Linked DNA regions of Marinobacterium aestuarii. The protein of the gene in region 1 interacts with the protein of each later gene in a pairwise test. Links are inferred from orthologs where the notes say so. Each region holds a gene or a part of one and is shown on either strand. Other genes may lie near its edges.

The links.
Region 2: the proteins of cysE (region 1) and cysK interact in binary tests that used the Escherichia coli proteins (3 or more experiments, as listed by UniProt). The link is inferred for Marinobacterium aestuarii from one-to-one orthologs.

What each region holds. Positions count from the first base shown.
Region 1 is NZ_CP015839.1:556,169-568,016, forward strand. The notes cover bases 152-3,099. They hold cysE (serine O-acetyltransferase), read left to right. Parts: upstream 152-1,197; coding sequence 1,198-2,001; downstream 2,002-3,099. Other genes in these bases: dnaJ (molecular chaperone DnaJ), read left to right, coding at 152-1,147; dapB (4-hydroxy-tetrahydrodipicolinate reductase), read left to right, coding at 2,047-2,850; A8C75_RS02395 (YqfO family protein), read left to right, coding at 2,988-3,099. In the rest of the region: more of dnaJ, read left to right, coding at 23-151; more of A8C75_RS02395, read left to right, coding at 3,100-3,305; A8C75_RS02400 (putative bifunctional diguanylate cyclase/phosphodiesterase), read left to right, coding at 3,538-5,499; A8C75_RS02405 (hypothetical protein), read right to left, coding at 5,538-5,726; A8C75_RS02410 (MarC family protein), read right to left, coding at 5,833-6,441; A8C75_RS02415 (DMT family transporter), read left to right, coding at 6,655-7,557; oadA (sodium-extruding oxaloacetate decarboxylase subunit alpha), read right to left, coding at 7,581-9,374; A8C75_RS02425 (acetyl-CoA carboxylase biotin carboxylase subunit), read right to left, coding at 9,492-10,907; A8C75_RS02430 (LysR family transcriptional regulator), read left to right, coding at 11,121-11,848.
Region 2 is NZ_CP015839.1:3,881,157-3,893,477, forward strand. Bases 1,477-4,453 are described here. They hold cysK (cysteine synthase A), read left to right. Parts: upstream 1,477-2,469; coding sequence 2,470-3,438; downstream 3,439-4,453. Other genes in these bases: A8C75_RS16890 (DUF4139 domain-containing protein), read left to right, coding at 1,477-1,808; A8C75_RS16895 (tetratricopeptide repeat protein), read right to left, coding at 1,867-2,316; A8C75_RS16905 (hypothetical protein), read right to left, coding at 3,486-3,683; A8C75_RS16910 (sulfurtransferase), read right to left, coding at 3,838-4,453. Outside these bases: A8C75_RS16885 (SUMF1/EgtB/PvdO family nonheme iron enzyme), read left to right, coding at 1-328; more of A8C75_RS16890, read left to right, coding at 411-1,476; more of A8C75_RS16910, read right to left, coding at 4,454-4,701; trpS (tryptophan--tRNA ligase), read right to left, coding at 4,726-6,009; A8C75_RS16920 (DUF2789 domain-containing protein), read left to right, coding at 6,253-6,486; A8C75_RS16925 (AzlD domain-containing protein), read right to left, coding at 6,534-6,857; A8C75_RS16930 (AzlC family ABC transporter permease), read right to left, coding at 6,854-7,654; peroxide stress protein YaaA, read left to right, coding at 7,843-8,616; A8C75_RS16940 (aldo/keto reductase), read left to right, coding at 8,659-9,648; A8C75_RS16945 (AbrB family transcriptional regulator), read right to left, coding at 9,680-10,015; A8C75_RS16950 (sensor histidine kinase), read right to left, coding at 10,407-11,780; A8C75_RS16955 (response regulator), read right to left, coding at 11,780-12,321.

The DNA.
Region 1 (11,848 bases):
CTGCAACATGACAGACCCGCTTATGTCCAAACGAGATTTTTACGAAGTGTTGGGCGTGTCGCGAGACACGGCCGACCGCGATATCAAGAAAGCCTATCGGCGCATGGCGATGAAGTTTCACCCGGACCGTAACCCGGGCGACGCCGAATCTGAGGACAAGTTCAAGGAGGTCAACGAGGCCTACGAAGTACTGTCCGATGCGCAGAAGAAAGCCGCCTACGACCAGTATGGCCATGCCGGTGTTGAGCAGGGTGCCGGAGGCCAGGGTGGTTTTGACGGCGGTTTCTCCGATATTTTCGGCGATGTCTTCGGCGACATTTTCGGTGGCGGTGGTGGTGGCCGTCGTCGCAGCTCCGTGCAGCGTGGTGCCGATCTGCGCTACAACCTGGATCTGAGCCTTGAGGATGCCGTGCGTGGTGTCGAGAAATCGATTCGTGTCCCTACACTGGTCGGCTGTGAGCCTTGTAATGGTTCCGGCGCCAAGCCTGGCACCAGTGCCAAGGTCTGTGGTACCTGTGGCGGTAATGGCCAGGTGCGCATGCAGCAGGGCTTCTTTTCGGTGCAGCAGACCTGCCCGACCTGTCGTGGCGAGGGCAAGGTAATTTCCGAGCCCTGCGGCAGCTGCCGTGGTCAGGGCCGGGTTGAGCAGGTCAAGACGCTGTCGGTGAAAATTCCGCCAGGTGTCGATACCGGCGATCGCATTCGTCTTTCCGGTGAAGGTGAGGCGGGCAGTCACGGCGGGCCGGCCGGGGATCTGTATGTGCAGGTCAACGTGCGCCAGCATCCGATCTTCGAGCGCGACGGGCGCGATCTATACTGCGAGATACCGATCAGCTTCGTGGATGCGGCCCTCGGCGGTGAACTCGAAGTGCCGACCCTGAATGGCCGGGTCAAGCTGCGGGTACCTGCTGAAACCCAAACCGGCAAGCTGTTCCGTCTGCGTGGCAAGGGGGTAACCCCGGTGCGCGGTGGTCCTGTGGGTGATCTGCTGGTGCGTGTGGTGCTGGAAACGCCGGTGAGCCTCACCAGTCGTCAGAAAGAGTTGCTGAAGGATTTCCAGCAGGAAACCGAAGGTGGCAAGAAGCACAGCCCGAAAAAAAATTCGTTCTTCGATTCTGTGAAACAGTTCTTCGAAGATATGACCTGATCAAACCGGGCGCCTGATCGGCGCCCGTGTTTCGCATCCAAGGGGGAGCTATGAACTCTGTAGCCATAGAACCCGCCGCGCTCTGGGCCCGGCTTCAGCAGGAAGCCAGGCTTGAGATAGAGCGTGAGCCCTTTCTGGCAAGTTTCTATCATGCCGCCATTATCAGTCACAAGGATCTGGCCTCGGCGCTGTCATTCCTGCTGGCCTCAAAGCTTGCCGACGAGGTGATGTCGGCGGTTTCGCTGCGCGAGATGATCGAGCAGGCCTACGCCGACGATCCGGGCATTATTCACTGCGCCTGCCTCGACCTGATGGCCGTGAAGACCCGTGACCCTGCGGTCGACAGTCTCTGCACTGTGCTGCTGTACCTCAAGGGCTTTTCTGCACTGCAAACCCACCGCGTGTCCCACAACCTCTGGAAACAGGGGCGTCGCGCCCTGGCGCTCTATTTCCAGAGCCGTGTGAGTTCGGTGATGCAGGTGGATATTCACCCGGCGGCGCGTATTGGCCACGGCGTCATGTTCGACCACGCCACCGGCATCGTTATCGGTGAAACCAGTGTGGTTGAGAACGATGTCTCCATCCTGCAGAACGTGACCCTCGGCGGTACCGGCAAGGACACTGGCGACCGTCACCCCAAGATTCGCGAAGGTGTGCTGATCGCGGCCGGCGCCAAGATCTTCGGCAATATCGAAGTCGGTGCCGGCGCCAAGGTGGGTGGCGGCAGTGTGGTGCTGGAGAATGTACCACCCCATACCACTGTGGTGGGTGTACCGGCCCGGGTGGTGGGTCATCCCGGCTGTGACAAGCCGGCGCTGGACATGAACCAGTCTTTCCCCAAGGACGGTTGCTAGCTGCCACAGCTCGCCCTCCCTTTTTCGACGATGGATTCTGTAAACATGATTCGAGTAGCAGTAACCGGTGCAGCCGGGCGTATGGGCAAGACCAATATCGAGGCGCTGCATCTGGCTGAAGGCGTCGAGCTGAGCGCCGCCATTGTAGAGCCCAGCAGCTCGCTGTTGGGCGCCGATGCAGGTGAGTTGGCCGGTGTTGGGCGCCTGGGGGTCAAACTGGTGGGCGACATCAACGATGTGCTGGATGACTTCGATGTACTGATCGACTTCACCACGCCCTCTACCACCATGGATAACGTCGCTATTTGTGCCCAGCACGGCAAGAAGATCGTTGTCGGTACCACGGGCCTGAACGACGAACAGAAGGGCGAGCTGGAAGTGCGTGCTACCCAGATCGCCATCCTGTTTGCGCCCAACATGAGTGTGGGCGTGAATGTCTGCTTCAAGGTTCTGGATCTCATCGCCAAAACCCTGGGGGATGATTACGATATCGAAGTCATTGAAACACATCACCGTCATAAGGTGGATGCGCCTTCCGGCACAGCACTGCGCCTGGGTGAAGTCGTGGCCAATGCACTGGGGCGGGATCTGAAGGAATGTGCCGTCTATGGCCGTGAAGGTCAGACGGGCGCGCGTTCACGCAAGGAGATCGGCTTCGAGACCATTCGTGCCGGTGATGTGGTGGGTGATCATACGGTTCTGTTCGCCACTGAAGGCGAGCGCATCGAGATTACCCACAAGGCCAGCAGTCGCATGACCTTTGCCAAGGGGGCCGTGCGGGCTTCCCTGTGGCTGGGTCAGCGTGAGCCTGGCCTGTACGATATGCAGGACGTGCTGGGTCTGCGCTAAAATCGGTTTTGAGCATTGAGTAAAAGGGAGCCCAGAGGCTCCCTTTTGTGTTTGTTGGGTCTGGACTCTGGCTGGACTTAGGCGACGTTCTTGCGGGGGCTGGTGAAAGGGGTGGCCGCAAGCAGGGGGAGAGGCGTATGTACAAGCTGTGTTTTTATGTGCCGGAAGAGAATCTTCAGAGCGTCAAGCAGGCGCTGTTTGATGCAGGTGTTGGTCGCATCGGTGACTACGACAGTTGCTGCTGGCAAACCCGCGGCACGGGGCAGTTTCGACCGCTCGCGGGGAGTAATCCGCATATTGGGCACCAGGGCGAGCTGGAGCAGCTCAGTGAATGGAAGGTGGAAATGGTATGCGACGACAGTTTGATTCGTCTTGCCGTAGCCACCCTGAAGCTGGCGCACCCCTACGAGGAAGTGGCATTCGATGCCTGGCGTCTCGAGTCGTTCGATGATTGAAGTCGAGCTGCTCGGTTCTTTTGGCAACTTGTTGATCCTGATCAATTAAACAGCGAATAGCGTTCGACAGCCTTGCTGATAGCCTGCTACAAGGGAGTTTAGTGTTGTCGCCGTTCGCTTTTGGGTGTCTGCGCTGCGTGGCTGCTTGTGTGAGTGGCTGCGGTGCGTACCAGGACTTTTCAGCGACGGTTATATCCCCGCGTTATCCCATCCATTAATTGCTGGCCCAAAGATGCCCTTTCGTACCGACGCTACCGTGCTGCCCCGTTATTTTGTTGTGGGCCTGACCGGTACTGTTCTGCTCCTGTTGCTGGTGGTTTTGGGTTACCTGGTTGGCAGCAATCATCTGGATCGCCGCGACGCCCTCGATCTGGCGGGAGCGGTGACTTTGCTGGTGTTGCTCTGCCATGCCCGCTGGATCAAGGCACTGTTTGCGCGCTACCAGCAGGATATCAAGAGGCGTGAGCAGGAGCTGGCCCGTAATGCCCAGGCGCTGCAGGTTGCGGCACGGGTATTCGAGGCCTCGCGAGAGGGCATTATCGTCTCTGATGCCAACAACAGGATTCAGGCAGTCAACGGCGCTTACTGCGAGATCACCGGCTACAGTGCCCGGGATGCCATAGGGCGCAACCCGTCTTTTATGTCGTCTGGGCGGCACGACCAGGGCTTTTATCGCCAGCTGTGGCAGGATCTTGAACAGCAGGGCTGCTGGCAGGGGGAGGTGTGGAACCGGCGCAAGAGTGGTGAGGTGTATCCCGAGTGGTTATCCATCAATGTGCACCGCAATGCCGATAATCAGATTGAAAACTATATCGCCACCTTCCGTGATATTTCCGAGCGCAAGCGTGTGCAGGAGCGGCTGAGTTATCTGGCCAGCTACGATACGCTGACCGAGCTGCCCAATCAGCACCTGTTTGAGGAGCAGGTCAGTCAGGCTATCGCGCAGTTGGAGCGCTTTCCCGAGCGGGTGCTTGCGGTGCTGCTGATCGATCTGGATCGCTTTCGCAATATCAATGATTCACTGGGGCACGCGATCGGCGATCGGGTATTGCAAAGCGTTGCCGGCCGCCTGGTCGGGTTGATGCCGTCGGATGGCATGCTGTGTCGCCAGGGCGGGGATGAGTTCGCGGTGTTGCTGCCGGACGAGGCCTCGATGCTGCGGGTCGCGGCGCTGGTTCAGGCGTTGCTGGTGCAGATAGCGCAGCCGGTAACACAGCAGGGGCAGGAGTTGGTGGTGACGCCCAGTATCGGTGTGGCGGTCTATCCGCAGGATGGCAGTGACTATTCGACCCTGCTGCGCAACGCCGATGCCGCACTGAGTTTCGCCAAGGTGCAGGGGCGTAATCAATATCAGTTTTTCATGCCGGCGCTGAACAGTCGTGTGTCCAAGCGGCTGCAGCTTGAAAATGCCCTGCGTCAGGGGCTGGTTCGCAATGAATTCCGCCTGGCGTATCAGCCGCAGTACTATCTGGGCCGCGGTACGCTGTCGGGGTCAGAGGCCTTGTTGCGCTGGCATTCTGCCGCGCTTGGGCCCATGGGGCCGGCAGACTTTATTCCGCTGGCCGAGGAGACCGGTCTGATCGGGCCAATCGGTGACTGGGTGCTGCGCCATGCCTGCGAACAGGGTGCGCAATGGCTCGTTCAGGGCATCGCTATGCCGGTGGCGGTGAATGTGTCTGCCTGCCAGTTTCGACCGGAGCTGCCGGCCAAGGTGGCGGCTGCCTTGCAGGAAACAGGTTTTGAGGCGCGTCTGCTGGTGATTGAGGTGACTGAGACCGCGCTGATGCAGGATCTTGAACAGGCGGCGCAGCTGTTGCTGCAACTCAAGGCGTTGGGGGTCAGCGTGGCGCTGGACGACTTTGGTACTGGTCATTCGAGTCTGGCATACCTGAAGCGTTTCCCGATCGACAAGCTGAAGATTGACCGCTCTTTTGTCAGTGGCCTGCCGGAGGATGCGGACGACAGTGTCATCATCAAGGCCATGCTGGATGTGGCCCGGCATCTGGGCTTGAGTGTGGTGGCCGAGGGAATCGAGACGGTGCAGCAGCAGGACTACCTGGCATCCCTGGGCTGCGAGGCGGGGCAGGGATATCTGTATGCCAAACCGCTGACCGCGCGGCAGATGACGGCGCGTCTGGCGGCTGCAGCCATGTATGAACGCGCGCCGCTCAAGCTGGAATCCGTACCGGTGTAACGAAAGTGAGCGTTTTCTGCCATTAGTGCCACACAAACCTATTCGCTCTGGCGCTCGCCCTGCTGCAGCCGTTCGCGCACCAAGTCTTCGCTTTGCTGCACCTTCTCCCTGATGTGCTCCTTGCGCATCAGGGTCTGTTCGGTTTTCAGGGCTACGGCGGCATCGCAGCTTTTCATGCTCACTACGCCGACCGCAATGATTGCCAGTACCATCATGAGCCGCAGCATCGTCGTCTGTCCTGTTATTGTCTCAGCGTCCACAGCCCGCCCGCGCAGGTCGCTCCCTGTGTTGAATACTAGACGGAGATGGGGTTGAGGGCGACCGGCCGTGCGCTCAGAAAGCGTTGGCCTGGATAAAACCGTGAATGCCGGTGAGTACGATCTGGGATGCCATAGCCGCCAGGATCAGGCCGGTGACCTTGCTGAGAATATTCAGCCCGGTACGGCCCAAAAGGCGCTCCATGGCGGTGGCCATGTGCAGAAAACCCAGCAGGCAGCCCAGCGCCAGCATCATGCCGGCGATGCCAAAGATCATGTCCAGCCCCTGCAGTTCGGCGCCGTATACCAGAATCGCACCTATGGTGGCGGGTCCTACGATGGTGGGCATTGCCAGCGGCACCACGGCAATATCGTCGCGCTGCTCGTGGGGGAGCTCGGCGTTGACGCGCACGCCGTCGCGCACCAGGCTCACGCCGGATAAAAACAGCAGTACGCCGGCCCCCACGCGGAACGAATCCAGTGTGATGCCCAGGGCATCAAACATGGGGCTGCCGAAGAAAAACAGCATCAGGCAGATAAAAAAGGCCGCGAGAACCGCGCGGTTGGCAATGGAGCGGCGCTCGGTGCGACTGTCGTTGCGGGTCAGCGACAGGAACATCGAGACCACAAAGAAGGGTGCGAACAGGAACAGAAACTTGATCCAGGTGGTAACCAGCAGGCTCATTGCGACAGGGCTCATAAGTGGGGACGGCGCGCATCTTATCACGCCATAGGGGTATACCTGTATCTAATGCAGATGCAGCGCATCAGTATTACTGATGCAGCTGCAGAATAATTAACTTTCATTCATCGCGAGGCACGTTATCCTGCCCGATTTCCTTGCCGTCTCTTTTGATCGTTGCCTGTTTTCGCGACGCCGTTATTGGATATTGCTGTTATGTCGTCCCGTATCACGCCCATTCTCTGTCTGACACTGGCCATGCTGCTGTGGGCCAGTGCCTTTATCGCCCTCAAGCTGGCGTTCCGCCACTACGATCCCATGGTGGTGCTGGCGGGGCGCATGCTGGTGGCATCATGCTGCTTCGTGTGGGTGTGGCGACGCTTCGGACCTGTGCATTACTGTGCCGGCGACTGGAAGTTTATCGGCCTGCTGATGCTGGCGGAACCCTGTCTGTATTTCCTGTTCGAGGCCAGCGCGCTGCAGTACACCAGTGCGGCTCAGGCCGGCATGATCACCGCGTTGCTGCCGCTGCTGGTTGCTCTGGGTGCCTGGTTCTTTCTGCGTGAGCGCCTGCGGTTGCAGGCCTGGTTGGGCTTTGCCCTGGCGGTCGCCGGCGCGCTCTGGCTCAGTTTTGCAGCCCTGGTATCGGATGTGGCGCCTAATCCGTTGCTGGGTAACTTCCTCGAGTTTTGCGCCATGTTATGCGCCATGGTCTATACCCTGTGCCTCAAGCGCTTGTCGTCACGCTATTCACCCTGGTTACTGACGGCGTTGCAGTCGTTTTGCGGCACGCTGTTCTTCGTGCCGGCGCTGGCGATGCCGGGAGTTGAAATGCCGACCGTTTGGGTACCCGAGGCGGTGCTGGCGATCCTGTATCTGGGACTGGTGGTGAATATTTTTGCCTACGGGCTCTTCAATCTCGGCGTGTCCTGGATTCCGGCCAGCCAGGCGTCGGCGTACATCAACCTGATTCCGGTATTTACCGTTGTCCTGGCCTATGTGCTGTTGCACGAAACCCTGAATGTTCAGCAGCTGGCGGCTGCGGCGCTGATTATTGGCGGAGTAATGCTGAGTCAATGGCCCGAGTCGCGGTCGGCGACCCGGGCGGTGGCGGGCTAAAAGAAGGGTGGCAGTGCTGCGGTCTACTCGATTTCGATCAGAACCTCGCCCGGTGTCACGCGGTCGCCCTTGGCGACATGCACGGCCTTGATAGTGCCGGCAATCGGCGCCTGAACCTCGGTCTCCATCTTCATGGCTTCGGTTACCAGTATGGCCTGGCCCGCGCTGACGCTGTCCCCCACGGCGACCAGTACATCGACGATGTTGCCCGGCATGGAGGTGGTAACATGACCGGGGCTCGTCGCTTTGGCACGCGCGCTGGCAGCGCCTGCCACATACAGATTCAGAGGTTCAAACACCACTTCCTCGGGCATGCCATCCAGCGTCATGAAAATATGCCGCTTGCCTGAATCCAGGGTGCCGACACCGGTTACGGCAATCTCGTAGGTTTCGCCGTGCAGGTCGATCTTGAATTCAGTGGGCACGCCCTCATCGACTGTGCGGGTCTTGCTGTCGATGCTCTGCAGTACTTCAGGTTGCAGCGTGCCGTCGCGGCGCTCGCTGAGGAACTGGCGGCCTATGTCCTGGAACATGGCAAAGGTAAGTACATCTTCCGGGCTCTGGGCCAGATCACCAATGTCTTTTTTCAGACGCGCCATTTCGGGCGGAAGCTGGTCCGCCGGGCGGCCTTCAATGATTTCGCCATTGCCGATGGCCTGCTTCTGCAGCTCCTTGTTGACCTCCGCCGGCGGCTGACCGTAACCGCCCGCCAGGTAGCGCTTCACCTCGTTGGTGATGGTGTTGTAGCGCTTGCCCGACAGTACGTTGAGTACCGCCTGGGTGCCAACTATCTGGGATGTCGGCGTTACCAGTGGCGGGAATCCCAGGTCTTCGCGCACGCGGGGAATCTCGGCGAAAACCTCGCGAATGCGTCCCAGGGCATTCTGTTCCTTGAGCTGGTTGGCGAGGTTCGACATCATGCCGCCCGGCACCTGGTTGATCTGTACGCCGACATCCTCGCGGGTAAACTCGCTCTCGAACTGATGGTACTTCTTGCGCACTTCGCGGAAGTAATCGCCGATTTCCTGTAGCAGCTCAAGGTCCAGCCCGGTATCCCAGGGAGAGTCGCGCAGTGCTGCGACCTGAGATTCGGTGGCCGGGTGGCTGGTGCCCGAGGCGAAGGCTGAGATAGCGGTGTCTATATGCTCGGCGCCCGCTTCAATGGCCTTGAGCTGGCACTGTGCGGCCAGGCCTGCGGTGTTGTGGGAATGAATAAAGATCGGCAGTTTGACCGCCTTGCGCAGCGCCTTCACCAGCTCGTAGGTGGCGTAGGGCGTCAGCAGCCCGGCCATGTCCTTGAGGGCGATGGAGTCCGCACCCATTTTTTGCAGCGCTTTGGCCTGTTTGACGAACAGCTTGGTGGTATGAACCGGGCTGGTGGTATAACAGATGGTGCCCTGGGCGTGCTTGCCGGCCTTCTTCACCGCCTTGATGGCGGTTTCCAGGTTGCGCAGATCATTCAGGGCATCGAAGATGCGAAAGACGTCGATGCCATTGGCGGCGGCGCGCTCGACAAAGGCTTCGACCACGTCATCGGCGTAATGGCGGTAGCCCAGCAGGTTCTGGCCGCGCAGCAGCATCTGCAGGCGGGTATTGGGCAGCGCGGCCTTGAGCTGGCGCAGGCGCTCCCAGGGGTCTTCCTTGAGAAAACGCACGCAGGCGTCAAAGGTGGCGCCGCCCCAGACTTCCAGTGACCAGTAACCTACCTGATCCAGCTTGTCGCAGATGGGCAGCATGTCTTCGGTGCGCATGCGGGTTGCGATCAGGGATTGGTGGGCGTCGCGCAGAATAACGTCGGTTACATTAACTTTGCTCATTTTCGTTCCTCTGGGCACTGCCCGGCGGTTTGTTCAATTACCGCCCGCAGTACCAATTCTGAATTCAGGGCTCGCGTGTGACTTGTGCTGCTGTTTTTACTGCAGCGCATCCGGGCTTCAGAGTCCGGCATGGGCGGCGATAGCGGCGGCGATGGCCAGGGCGATTTCGCTGGGGTGGCGCTTTTCCGAATAGTTCAGCAGTTCCGGATGGTTGGGAACAAAGCTGGTGGTGAACACGCCGCTGCGAAAATCCGGGCACTTGAGAATTTCCTGATAATAGGGCGCGGTGGTGCGCACCCCCTGCAGACGCATGTCGGCCAGGGCGCGGGCGCCACGGTCCAGAGCGTCTTCCCAGTTCAGTGCCCAGACCACCAGTTTCAGGCACATGGAGTCGAAGTAGGGCGGAATGGTGTAGCCGGTGTAGATGGCGGTATCGGTGCGCACGCCAGGGCCGCCGGGAGCGTAGTAGCGGGTGATCTTGCCAAAGCTGGGCAGGAAGTTGTTTTTCGGATCTTCAGCATTGATGCGAAACTGCAGCGCATAACCGCGGTGCTGAATGTCCTGCTGGCGGTATTGCAGCGGTAATCCGGCGGCGATACGAATCTGCTCGCGCACTATGTCGACGCCGGTGATCTGTTCGGTAATGGTGTGCTCGACCTGCACGCGCGTATTCATTTCCATGAAATACACTTCGTTGTTCGACAGCAGGAATTCGACGGTGCCGGCGTTTTCGTAGTTCACGGCGCGGGCGGCGCGCACCGCCAGCTCGCCTACGTAGGCGCGCTGCTCCGGTGTCAGCTGTGGGCTGGGGGCGATCTCGATCAGCTTCTGATTGCGCCGCTGGATGGAGCAGTCGCGCTCGAACAGGTGAATGGCTTCACCCTGGCTGTCGGCGAGGATCTGCACCTCAATGTGCTTGGGATCCAGGATACACTTTTCGAGGAAGACATCGGCCGAACCAAAGGCCTTGGTGGCTTCGGAAATGACGCGCGGGTACTGGGCGCGCAGCTCCGTTGGGTTGTCGCAACGGCGGATGCCACGGCCACCGCCGCCGGAGGTTGCCTTGAGCATAACCGGGTAGCCGACGTGCTCGGCCACGCTGAGTGCCTGCTTGAGGTCGGCCAGGTTGCCGTCTGAACCTGGGGTGACGGGAATGCCGGCGCTGATCATGCTGCTGCGCGCAGCGGTCTTGTCGCCCATGCGGGAGATCACGTCGGCATTGGGGCCGACAAAGGCAACGCCGCGCTCGGCGCAGATGCGGGCGAAATCGGCGTTTTCGGACAGGAAACCGTAACCCGGGTGAATGGCGTCACAGCCGGTTTCCACCGCGAGACTGACAATGCGGCGCGGATCCAGGTAGCCCGCCAGCGGGTCCGTACCGGCGAAGTGAGCCTCATCGGCACGCTTGACGTGCAGGGCGTAGCGGTCGGGTTCGGTAAAGATTGCAACCGAGCGGATGCCCATTTCTGCGCAGGCCCTGACAATTCGGACGGCAATCTCGCCACGGTTGGCGATCAACAGCTTTTTGAACATTGAGTTCCTCCGTCAGCGGGAGCGCACATGCGAAGATGGAAGTGGTGCGCCAGCGACCGTTTTAAGGTAGTACAGCTGCAATGTTAATTAAAAATTGATATTTTTTTGTTTTTGTATAATTTTTGGCTTATACATTGTGTCAAAATCCCCCGGCAAGGGGATTGTTCGGTGAGAATCCGGTAGTTTTCCGGTGTTAACTGTTGAGAGATTCGTATGGCTTACTCGCTGCCACAGCTGCTGAACCGGCTTTCATTTCGCCAGCTTCAGGTTTTTTCTACGGTCTATCGTCTGAAAGGCTATAGCCGTGCAGCCGCTGAGCTGGGGCTGACGCAGCCGGCCATCAGTGCCCAGATACGCCAGCTTGAACAGGCTCTGGGGCAACCATTGTTCGATTACGTCGGCAAAAAACTTTATACCACCGCCGCCGGTGATCAGCTGGCGAGCAGCGTACGGCAGATATTTGGCGAGCTGGAGGAGCTGCAGATGCAGTTGTCCGAGCTTGAGGGAACTGTCTCCGGCACCCTCAGTCTGGCGGCGGTCAGTACCACCCAGTATGTGGTGCCCCATCTGCTGTCGGGATTTCTGAAACAGTACCCCAAGGTTGAGGTCAAGATGAAGGTGGTTAACCGTGCCCAGGCCATCGAGCGCTTGGCGGAAAACCACGATGATCTGGTGATCATGGGCATGGTGCCTGAGGATCGCTCCCTCACCTTTATGCCTTTTCTGGATAACGAGCTGATCGCGCTGGTACCGGCGGGGCATCCGCTGGGCAAGAAAAAGTCGGTGCCGCTGGCGACCTTTCTGGCGCAGCCGCTGCTGCTGCGCGAACAGGGTTCCGGCACGCGCCGGGCGCTGGAGTCTTTCTGTTCCGAGCACCGCCTGCCGCTGAATGGCTATATGGAACTGGGCTCCAATGCCGCCATCAAGCACGGTGTGCTGGC
Region 2 (12,321 bases), 3.3 Mb from region 1 along the record:
TGACGAGTGCGGCAGCGAATGGGATGGCAAACAGCCGGCGCCGGTCGGCAGCCTGGATGCCAACCCCTGGGGACTGTTTGACCTCAATGGCAATGTCGATGAGTGGGTGCAGGACTGTTATGCAGACAACCATGAGGATGCGTCCAACAACGGGTCTGCGCGCCAGCAAAGCGGCTGCGAGTACCGCGTTATGCGCGGGGGCTCCTGGTTTGATATAGGTCGCCTGGTGCGATCGTCCAGCCGTTACCGCAACCCCCCAGCAGGATCTAGATCCAGCTGGGGTTTTCGAGTTGCCCTGGACCTGCCGGAGCTGCCGTCGCAACAATAACCCCTAATTACGCTGACAAAGACACTAAGGGCCAGGCTGGCGGGAGATCCCCGCCCCTGCCCAAAAACATGGAGCATGTTTAATGAAAGCCCGCTATAGCGCCCCTGTCGCTCTGCTGATGACCCTGAGCACTCAGCTGTACGCTGCAACACCCTCACCGCTGAGCATTGATGCCAGCGCGCAGAAAGGCGTGACGCTGACCGTCTATACCCAGAACCTCGGGCTGGTACGGGACAGTCGAGCCCTGCCGGCTCTGGCGCCCGGCCAGGCGGTTATCATTCAGGATGTCAGCCGGCAAATGCAGACCGAAACCCTGTCCATCAAGGGCGCAGGTCAGATCCTTGAGCAGAATCTCAACACCAACCTGCTGTCCCATCAATCCCTGCTGCAATATTACCTGGGCCAGGAGCTGCAGCTGGCCAGGCGTAACCCCGCCAGTGGCGACGAAAGCATCACCCCTGTCACCCTGCTGAGCATTGAGGGAGATCGCGCCCTGGTACGACGTGACAGCCAGATTGAAAGCATCCCGCTGAACACCGACTGGCGCTTTATCTTCCCGTCACTGCCAGCGCACCTGAGCAGCAAGCCAAGCCTTGAGTTTCGCAGCCAGGGCACCGACAGCCCCGCCGAGGGTACATTCAGCTACCTGACCGGTGGCCTGAGCTGGCAGATGGACTATGTCATGACCCTCAATAAAGGCGGCAGCCAGATGTCGCTTGAAGGTCTTGCCACGCTGCACAACTCCAGCGGCGTTGACTTTGAAAATGCCCACTTCCAGCTGATGGCTGGCACCCTGAACCAGCCCGCACCTGAGTCCTACCGCAAGGCCAACCTCGCCATGGCGTCCATGGCCGCCGATAGCGGAGCGGCACCTGCCGCCTTTGAGGACTACCAGCTCTACACCCTGCCCAACAGCACCAGCTTGCTGGATCAGCAGCAAAAACAGCTGCCACTGGTCAGTACAGCCGCGCTGCCGGTCACACGGGAATACCGCCACGAATTTCTTGCCATGCCGCATCCGGACAACCAGCGCCACCGCTCGGCACCGCAAAGCTGGCTCAGTTTCCAGAATGGCGACACGACGCCGCTGCCGGGCGGCGCCGTGCGCACCTTTGCACCGGATGAAGACGGCCGACTGCAGTTTATCGGCGGCAGCCAGATTGATCATACCGCCACCGGTCAGACGGTGGAGCTGATGCTTGGCGAGGCCTTTGACCTGAGCGTTGAGCGCCAGCAAACGCTGCTCAGCAAGGAATATGACAGCTACCTGGCCGAGTACGAAGTACTGGTGCGCAACAGCAGCAGTGACGCCAAGCAACTGAATCTGGCGGTCAATTTCACCCAGCCCTGGACGCTGGAACACGCCAGCCAGCCCATGGGCGAGAGTCTTGGAGGCCGGGCGCACTGGACGCTGGATATTCCCGCCAAGGACAAAACCATGCTGCGCTTTCGCGTCAAGCTGAAGAACCCAACGCCCTGATTCAGGGGGAAACCAGGGGCAAGGGGAAAGACGAGATTAGCCACTGCCCCTGTTCCGGTCAGAGGTTCAGTTCCCAGCGCTCTGCCGCCTGGCCATCGGCGTTCTGCCCCAGTTCGCCGTCACGGTAGACATCCGCCAGACGGCGCACGGCCAGTGGGTGCAGCTGTTCGGCGGCAAGGCGATAGTAATGCAGTGCCCGGGCCTCATCGACGGGGAAGCGGTGTTCAAAACCCTGCTCGCAGATACGTCCCATCTGATAGCAGGCCTTGCTGTCACCCTTGTCGGCGGCCAGCTGCAGATAGATCGCACCCTGGATACGGTTGGCAATGCCCTCGCCCCTAAAGTGCAGCAGATGACCATAGACCGACAGCGCCCGGCGATGGCCGTTATCCGCCGCCAGCCGGAACAGCTTCATGGCCAGCAGATGCCGGCGACGTGACGACTTCAGCCAGCGCATTCTGAAGAGCCCATAGGCCAGCCAGAACACCACTGGGGACAGGACTCTCATCAACAAGCGCATCCTTTACCTCTCTTTCATCATTAATGCTAAAGGCAATCCTGCCTTGTTCTGTCATCAAGCCCCCGCAGCCTTTCACAAAGCCTCTGGGTTCGCTATAACTGTGCAACGGATTTTACCACCGCCCACAACGCAAGGATCACCATGAAGATATACGAGGACAACTCTTTATCCATTGGCAATACACCGCTGGTACAACTCAAACAGCTGGCCCCCAACGCCCGGCTGTACGCCAAGATCGAATCCCGCAATCCGGCAGGCTCCGTCAAGTGCCGTATCGGCGCCAGCATGGTATGGGCGGCGGAAAAGTCCGGCCAGCTCAAGCCCGGCATGACCCTGGTTGAACCCACCAGCGGCAACACCGGCGTTGCCCTGGCCTATGTTGCTGCGGCACGCGGCTACAAGCTGGTACTGACCATGCCCTCCTCCATGAGCATTGAACGCCGCAAGCTGATGAAAGCCCTGGGCGCCGAGATCGTACTGACGGAACCGGCCAAAGGCATGAAGGGCGCTATTGCCAAGGCCGCAGAACTGGTGGAAAGCAACCCTTCGACCCACCTGATGCTGCAGCAGTTTGAAAACCCGGCCAACCCGCAGATCCACGAAAAGACAACAGGCCCCGAAATCTGGCAGGATACCGACGGTCTGGTGGACGTACTGGTAGCAGGCGTGGGTACCGGCGGCACTATTACCGGCGTATCACGCTATATCAAGCAGACCCAGGGCAAGGCCATCACCAGCGTGGCGGTGGAGCCGGTGGACTCACCCATTATCAGCCAGACACTGGCGGGCGATGAGCTCAAGCCTTCACCGCACAAGATCCAGGGCATTGGCGCAGGCTTCGTACCCGGCAACCTGGATCTGGCACTGATCGATCGGGTCGAGCAGGTCAGCAATGACGACGCCATCGCCACCGCTCGGGCGCTGATGGAAAAGGAAGGTATTCTGGCGGGGATTTCCTGTGGCGCAGCGGTCTGTGCAGCACTGCGCATCGCCAATGATCCGGCTTTCGCCGGCCAGCATATAGTCGTGATTCTGCCGGACTCGGGCGAGCGCTACCTGTCGACCGCACTGTTTGAAGGCATGTTCAGCGACAACGAACTGGTGCAGTAAACAAAAACGCCAGGGGCATGCCCCTGGCGTTTTATCATGACCGACGCTTAGTGGGTCAGGCTGCGTATCGTTTCACAGCTGGGGAAGCTTGCCAGATGATCCGCATGCACCTTGCGGGTGCTGGCGCGGGTCACCGTATACCAGCTCGCCTTGCGGGCATGCCCCCTGTAATGACCATCGACTTCAAAACTTTCACCGTCCACATCCAGCACGGCGATCTTTCTGATCTGCTCTTTGATCTGCATTCACCACTCTCCCGTTATTATTGTCTTAACCATTAAGTCTAGCCTAACCACCCGGATAGCACTTTAAGGATAGCGACGGCAGATGACAGCCCTGTGCCGGTTTGCCAACAGATTCATGACAGTAACAGGGTTGAATGCAGGCGAAGAAAGCGCCTCAGGCGGGGCCTGTGGCCACAGGCCGCAGTGGATCCTGAATCCATTCGCTCCAGGAACCGGGATAGAGCTCGGCGCCATCAAGGCCGGCAATCTGCATGGACAGCAGATTATGGCAGGCCGTTATACCTGAGCCACACATGTGCACCACCAGGTTGGCATTGCGCCCACCCAGTAACGAATTCCACTCGTCCTTGAGCTGCTGCGGGTTCTTGAATCGCCCCTGCTGCAGGTTGTCGCCCAATGGACGGTTGAGCGCACCCGGCACATGGCCTGCCACCGGGTCTATCGGCTCCTGCTCACCCCGAAAGCGCTCTGCGCTGCGAGCATCCACCAGTATTAACTGATCTGATAGCAGGTTTTCCTCCACCGCGGTGCTATCGAGCACCCCGGTAGCGGACCACTCACCCTGCCAGGAGGATTCTGCAGCGACGGGAATCTCTGCGTTCAGGGCACCGCCTTCAGCAACCCAGGCCCCGATGCCACCATCAAGCACGGCGACGGACGCAAGCCCAAGACCGCGCAGCAGCCACCAGGCACGGGCCGCCATGGCACCGCCACAATCGTCGTACACCACAACCTGCCTGGCGGCATCGATACCACAGGCGCGCAGCCGCGCCATAAGCGCGTCCATGTCCGGCAGTGGATGACGCCCCGTGCCTGGCGCCACCGGCGAAGCCAGATCATCATCCAGATCAAGGTAATGGGCGCCCGCTATATGACCCTCGCCATAGAGGCGCCGGCCATAGCCCTTGTCCGCCAGGCTGAAGCGGCAATCCAGCAGGCAGCACTGCGAGGCGTTCTGCGCCAGCAACTGTTGCAGCTGCTGCGGACTGACAATTGTACTGAACGGGCTGTTCAACATGGCTTCACCTTTTGGCTGCTGGGATCAGGCGTTAAGGAACTCCGCCAGCTCTTCGTGCAGCACATCGAGTTCGTTCTGGGCTTTTTGGCGGGCCTTTTTCTTGAGCCCATCCACTTCGGCGCTTTTCTGCGCAATGATATCGGCCGCAGCTGCAGCCTTGTCGTCGGCACCGGTGACCTGATCGAGCAATGGCTTGAGCTGCATAAGAATAGCCCGGCGACGGCCTTCGTCCACCCGCGCCAGCTCTTCAGCCGACTTTGCTTTCTTTTTGGCGTCGTTCGCGGCCGCCGGTGCCTGGTAAGTCAGCGGACGAATACCGGCGGCGATACGTACCTGCTCCAGCAAAGGCGCGGCCTTGGCACGGGCTTTCTCGGCGCCCTTTTGCAGCTCCTGCTCGACATGACCCAGATCCTGCATCAGCTCGTTGTAACGGCTGCGCGGCGCGCTGAGCTTGGCATCCAGGAACTCGAACAGCTGCTTCTTGGCTTCACCCCAGGCAATCCCTTCGAGGAACTGACGCCGCATGGCCTGGGCCTGGGCCTCATCGGCAAAGCAGTTGTAGAGCTGAAACAGTGTGCTGCTATCCGGATCTTTGGGCTCGCCGGGCGCACGCAGATCGGTGGTAATGAGGTTGATCAGCTTGCGCAGTTCATCCGTGGAGCTGAACAGCGGAATGGTGTTGTCGTAGCTCTTGGACATCTTGCGCCCGTCGAGCCCCGGAATCAGCTGGGTCTGCTCATCCACCTGAGCTTCAGGCAGGTTAAACAGCGGCTGATAGTTATGATTGAAACGTCCGGCAATATCCCGCGCCATTTCAATATGCTGAATCTGATCCTTGCCCACCGGAATAATGTCGGCATTGAACATCAGAATATCGGCGGCCATCAAAATCGGGTAGCTGAACAGCCCCATGGTGACGCCGTCATCCAGATCCGCATTGCCCGCGTCCCGGTTCGCATCGGTGGACGCCTTGTACGCATGGGCCCGATTCATCAGACCCTTGGAGGTCATGCAGGTCAGGATCCAGGTCAGCTCGGGTATCTCGGGGATGTCCGTCTGACGATAGTAAGTCGCCGCATCGGTATCCAGCCCCATGGCCAGCCAGGTGGCGGCGATTTCGCGGGTCGAACGCGCCACACGCTCCGGATCATGGCATTTGATCAGGGCATGGAAATCGGCCAGAAAGAAATAGCTGTCCAGTGCCGGATTGCGGCTGGCTTCGATGGCCGGCTGGATGGCGCCGAGGTAGTTGCCGATATGCGGCGTGCCGCTCGTGGTGATGCCGGTAAGTACTGTTTTTTTGGTCATGGCTCTGTGATGAACTCTTTACAAGCCTGCAGAAAAGGTTGAGCGCCATGATACACAATTCGGCACGCCTATGCCCCTGAACAGCCCCGCCGGGGCTATGGCTGCAACACTGATCTGAAGCACAGGTCAGGCGCGACCCTGCGCTTTGACTTTCCCCCATACCTGAACAAGACTCCAGTGTGCAGGCACAGAATCAGACGCGTCGCGCCTGGGCACCACCGCAACACATGGCAGGAAATCAGCATGGATACCTCGCAACACAGTATGCACAACCTGTTCGAGCAGCTCGGTCTGCCCAGCAGTGAGCAGGATGTCGAGCAGTTTATTCGCATCCACCGGCTCTTCAGCCAGGACATTCAACTCGACCAGGCCACGTTCTGGACGCCGGTACAGGCGGCGTTTCTGCGCGAAGCCATCGACGATGACTCGGACTGGAGCGAGGTGGTCGACGAGCTCAATACCCGCCTGCGCAACTGAATCAACTCAGGCGCCAGACCCGCCGTTACCGCCAAAGCTTTATTACTTTAGCCAAATGCCTGTAGCAGCCAGAGCACCCCCATACCAGTGCCCAGGGTTAGCAGAATGTTTTTCGTCTTCCAGGCCACCAGCGCCGCCGCCAGCGCAGCAAGGGTGCGCGGGCTCAGGAGTGACAGCTCAGCATCGGCGCCAGAGTTGACCACCGATGGCAACACCAGAGCGGCCAGTACGCTGGCCGGCACATAGACCAGGGCCCGGTTCAGTACCGCCGGCAAGCGCAACTGACCGTGAAATTGAATAAACGAAAGCCGCAGGGAAAAGGTCCCCAGCCCCACAGCAAGAAACAGCAACCAGAGTTCCAGTTCACTCATGGTGCTTTCTCCCCAGTTACTTTCTCCTCGGGAGCTTTAGCTTCGGGTACGATCTCCTCGGATGCATCACCCTCAACCGCCGGAGACAGGGCCCGGCCAGGCCTGCGGCGCTGAAAACGCTCCGCCATAAGACCCGTACAAATACCGCACACAGACGCCAGCAGCAGACCCAGGTTATAGGCCATATCCACCGCAAGCACCGCTACCACCCCGCCGACACAGGCGGCTGCCAGGCAGGCGCTATTTCTGACCGAGGGCACCAGCAGCGCCAGAAAGACCAGCGGAATGGCAAAGTCCAGCGACCAGCTGGCCGGAATCTCAGCCCCCAGAAACGCCCCTGCCATCACCGCCAGCTGCCAGGTCAGCCACATGCTGAAGCCTGCGCCGGCAAAAAAGTAGTGGCCATACAAGGCCGATTTGCCATCGGTAAATTTAAGGATGCTCAGCACATAGGCCTGATCGGACAGCACATAGGACAATGGCCATTTCCAGCGTTTGGGCAAGCGGGCAAAATGCGGCGCCATGGAGGCGCTGTACATCAGAAAGCGCAGATTGATCACCAGAGCCGTGACAATAATGACCAGCGGGAAGGCATCGTTGCGCAGCAGTTGCAGCGCTGCCATCTGGGCGGCACCGGCGAAGAACAACACCGTCATGCCGATGGTGGTCAGTGGCGACAATCCCTGTTCGATAGCCGTAACGCCTGTAACCAGCCCAAAGGGGATCACCCCCGGCGCTGCTGGCAACAGCGCCCGAACCCCGGCGTAAAAGGCTTCCTTTCCCGTTGTATATTGCATATCCGGCTCGCAAATAAAGTGCCGCCCACTTTAGCACAAATAGCGCCTGTGGCTGGCAGCCCCAAGGCTGTCAGGCTGCATTATTTGCATCACGGGCAGCCCCCGCAGGCCTGCTGCCTGCGATGCTTTTTTTGCTGGCCCAACCTGCGTATGATCGGGGTCGAATTGAAGCCAAAGATCCCGTACCCATGCTGACAGTCATCTCCCCCGCCAAGACACTGGATTTCGAAACGCCCCCCGGTACCGAGCAGCACAGCCAGCCGGCCTACCTTGAGCAGTCGCAAATGCTGATCGATGAGCTGCGCACCCTGGCGGTGCAGGATGTGGCCCAGCTGATGAAGCTCAGCGACAAACTGGCCAGCCTCAATGTGGCGCGCTATGCCAGCTGGGAAACGCCTTTCAGTGCCGACAACGCCAAGCAGGCGCTGCTGGCGTTCAAGGGCGATGTCTATACGGGGCTGGATGCCGAAAGTCTGTCGGCGGATGATCTCGACTTTGCCCAGTCCAAACTGCGTATCCTGTCGGGCTTGTATGGCCTGCTCAAACCGCTGGATCTGATGCAGCCCTACCGGCTGGAAATGGGCACCAAGCTTGGTAACAGCCGCGGCAAGGACCTGTATACATTCTGGGGCCCGCGCCTGACCGAAGCCCTGAATCAGGAACTGGCACTGGGCGCTACACCGGTACTGGTGAACCTGGCCTCCAATGAGTATTTTCGATCCGTGCAGCCCAAAAAACTGGATGCACGCCTGATCACTCCGGTATTCAAGGACTGGAAAAACGGCCAGTACAAGATCATCAGTTTTTACGCCAAGAAGGCCCGCGGCCTGATGGCGCGCTACATTATCCAGAACCGCATCCAGGACCCCGAACAGCTGCGCGCTTTCGATAGCGACGGTTACCGCTTCGCTGAATCCATGTCCGAGGCTGATACCTGGGTCTTTATTCGCGACCAGGCTTAACACTTACTTTTCACTTTTCACGAACAGTACCAGAGGCACCCTATGCAGCGGCGCACACTCGGCCCCTTCGACGTTTCGGCCATTGGTTTCGGCTGCATGAGCCTGTCCCACGGCTATGGCCCTGGGCCCGATGAAGACAGCGCCATCCGCCTGCTGCATCAGGCGCTGGACGCAGGCCATACCCTGCTCGATACCGCCGCCCTCTATGGTTTCGGGCAGAATGAAAGCCTGCTCGGCCAGGCGGTGATGCACAGGCGCGATGAGTTCGTGCTGACGAGCAAGTGCGGTATTTTCCGGAACGAGGCCGGCACGCGGGAAATCAATGGCCGCCCCGAGGTGCTGCGCAAAACCTGTGAAGACAGCCTGCGTCGCCTCAATACCGACACCATTGATCTGTACTACCTGCACCGCTGGGACAAGCAGGTGCCCATCGAGGAAAGCGTTGGCGCCCTGGGTGATCTGGTGCGTGCGGGCAAAGTCCGCGCCCTGGGCCTGTCCGAAGTATCGGCGAAGACCCTGCAGCGTGCCCACGCCGAACATCCGATCAGTGCCGTGCAGAGCGAGTATTCACTCTGGACCCGCGAGCCCGAAATTGCCGTGCTGCAGGCCTGCAAGGACATAGGAGCCGCCTTCGTGGCCTTCAGCCCGCTGGCCCGGGGCTTTCTGCCCGGCCAGTTGAACAACCCGCGGCAACTGGCCGAAAGTGACCTCAGGCGCAGCATGCCGCGCTTTAGCGAGCAGCACTACCCGGCCAACCTTGCGCTGCTGCGCGAATACCACCGCATCGCACGGCAGGCGGAATGCTCCATGGCGCAACTGGCGCTGGCCTGGCTACTGGCCAAGGCAGATCACATCATTCCGATCCCGGGGACCAGCAATGCCGACCATATGATCGAAAACAGCCAGAGCGCCGAGGTCGAGCTGTCGCAGGAAACAATGGAACGGCTGGGGGAGCTGATTAACCAGCATACGGTCAAGGGCGCGCGCTATAACGACGCTACCCTGCAGGAAGTCGATACCGAAACTTTCTAAGCTCTTACGCTGAGCCCTTAGCTCCACCCCCTTAAAGGGCGCGCTCACGGGCAAAGAGGTACTGACTGGCCGTGATCAGCAGAATCAGCGTCAGCAGCGGCACATAAAGCAGAATCAGTGCCAGGGAGTAGCGCCAGCCCAGCAGTTGTTGCACCAGGTCCGATGAGACGCCGGAACCGAGATAGACCCCCAGTACCGCCAGAAACAGACTGCGCAATCCCGCCGGCACCGCCACGGGCCTGCCCGCGACCGCCAGGGCTCCGGTCAGGCACATGGACCCCAGCATCCAGGGCAACGGAATCTCGGCCAGCCACGCCAGGTAACCGCCCAGGGTGGCGAGTATCAGAGTGACCAGGGTTATGCGCATAAGGTCCAGTCCGGCAACTCAGGAAAAGCAGGCCCAATGACAAAAAAGCACCGCTGACCTGGCCAGCGGTGCTTTTTCTGAAGCGATCCTTGCAAAGCGTTTCAGGAGGCTGCCCGAGCCTCAATCCTCAGTGTCTGACGATCCGAGCGCCTTCGAGCAGGTCAGGCCGGGACTCCACATAGGTGAAATAGACACTGCATTTCGCCAGTGAGCGCACACAAGCATTCAGAAAAGCTTTCATTCATCGCACCCTTGTTATTGTTTTCGGCCCCGCAACCTTAGTCTCAGAGCGCAGGCGGAACTATATAACGGAAATCTGTCAGCCGCCAGCCCGGCAAAACCAGCGGCCAGGCGACACTCCCTGTGTTCAATAGCGCCAGGGCTACTGTGCTCAGCTGCGCGGCAGTTGCAGCTCGACTTCGAGACCGCCAGTGGTGCGATTACGCAAATGAATCTCGCCACCGTGGGCGTGGGCAATGCTGCGGGCGATGGAGAGCCCCAGGCCTATGCCGCCGGTATCCCGGTTGCGTGACCCTTCCAGCCGCACGAAGGGATCGAACACCCGTTCAAGATCCGCCGCCGCTATACCGGGCCCCTGATCACGCACAAATATCTGCAGCTGCTGGGCGTCCTGACGTATTTCGACCTCGGCACTGCCGCCATAGTGACAGGCATTTTCAAGCAGGTTGCTCAGGGCCCGGCGCAGGGACACAGGCCGGCACAAAAACGGAATTCGCCGACTGTCGTCATAGCTGATATTCAGTCCCAGCGCCTGCAGGTCGTCACACAGACTGCCGGTCAGGGCCGCCAGGTCCACATTGCGTGAGTCTTCCTGCACCGCATCCTCCCGTGTGAACGCCAGGGTCGCATTTATCATGTCCTGCATTTCCCCCAGGATGCACAGCATCTTGTCCCGCTCCGGCCCCTGGGGCAGAAACTCGGCATGCAGGCGCAGGGACGTCAGCGGGGTGCGCAGGTCATGGGAAATGGCCGCCATCATCTGGGTACGGTTGCGCACGAAGCGCTCGAGGCGCTCACGCATGCGGTTGAAGGCCCGCATGGTGTGGCGCATATCCTGCGGGCCCTGCTCGGAAATAACCTCTGTTGCCTCGCCGCGCCCTATTCGGTCCGCCGCCTGGGTCAGCGCCGCCAGAGGCGCTGTGACGTGGCGTACAATCAGCACCACCACTATGACCGTAAGAGCAAAGAGCCCCAGCGCCACCAGCAGCGGGCCTATCCAGCTCGGCAATTTGGTGGGCGACAGCAGCACCGCATTGAGCCACTGGCCGTCGCCACGCTGCAGCGATACCGTGGCCAGGGGCAGGCCACCGTCGGCGGAGTCGAACAGCAAATTGGGCCTGAGCAGATTCTGTACCCAGCTGTAGCACCAGTAGTAACGCGGGCTGATCGACAGCCGGGTCTGATCCGGCGCCGTGCTGGAAAGGTCGCTTAAACGCTGATACAGCGGATGATCAGGCGCGGTGCGCTCAGCGGGGCTGGCGGCGGCATCGTCCTCAATGGCGAAGCGAAAACGGGTGCTGGTCACGGAGCTGAGCATCTGCTGATGCAGCTCGATCGGTGTGTCGCCGAGCAGACGCTCCATGGCGGCGCTGCGCGAGACCAGGTCTTCCATCTGGCTGTGCCGCACGGCGCGACTGCGCTCCTCGAAGAAGATATACACCGTCGTGGCATTCACAATCCCCAGCGTCACGATCAGCAGACCAATCACCCTGCCGGGCAGGCTCTGGCGCAGGTAGCGCAGCATTACTCGCTTACCTCGACGCTGAGCATGTAGCCACCGCCCCACACCGTCTTGATCAGTACCGGATTACCCGGATCCTGCTCGATCTTGCGGCGCAGCCGACTGACCTGGTTATCGATACTGCGATCGAATACCTCAGCCTGGCGGCCCCTTGTCATATCCAGCAGCTGCTCGCGGCTCAGCACTCGCTGCGGATGCGCCAGAAAGGTCGACAGCAGCTTGAATTCAGCGGTGCTCAGGGGTACCGCCACCTCATCGGCCCCCACCAGCTCCCGGCGTGCAACATCCAGCCGCCAGCCGGCAAAGCGCAGCTGCTCCACCGCCGGCGCCTCGCGCTGCGGTGGCAGCGCCTCGGTGCGTCGCAACACCGCCTTGATGCGCGCCAGCAACTCGCGGGGGAAAAACGGTTTGGTGAGGTAATCATCGGCGCCCATTTCAAGTCCCAGCACCCGGTCGGTTTCTTCCGCCATCGCGGTCAGCATGATAATGGGAATCTGGCTGTGTTCACGCAGATGACGGCAGAGCGCCAGCCCATCTTCCCCCG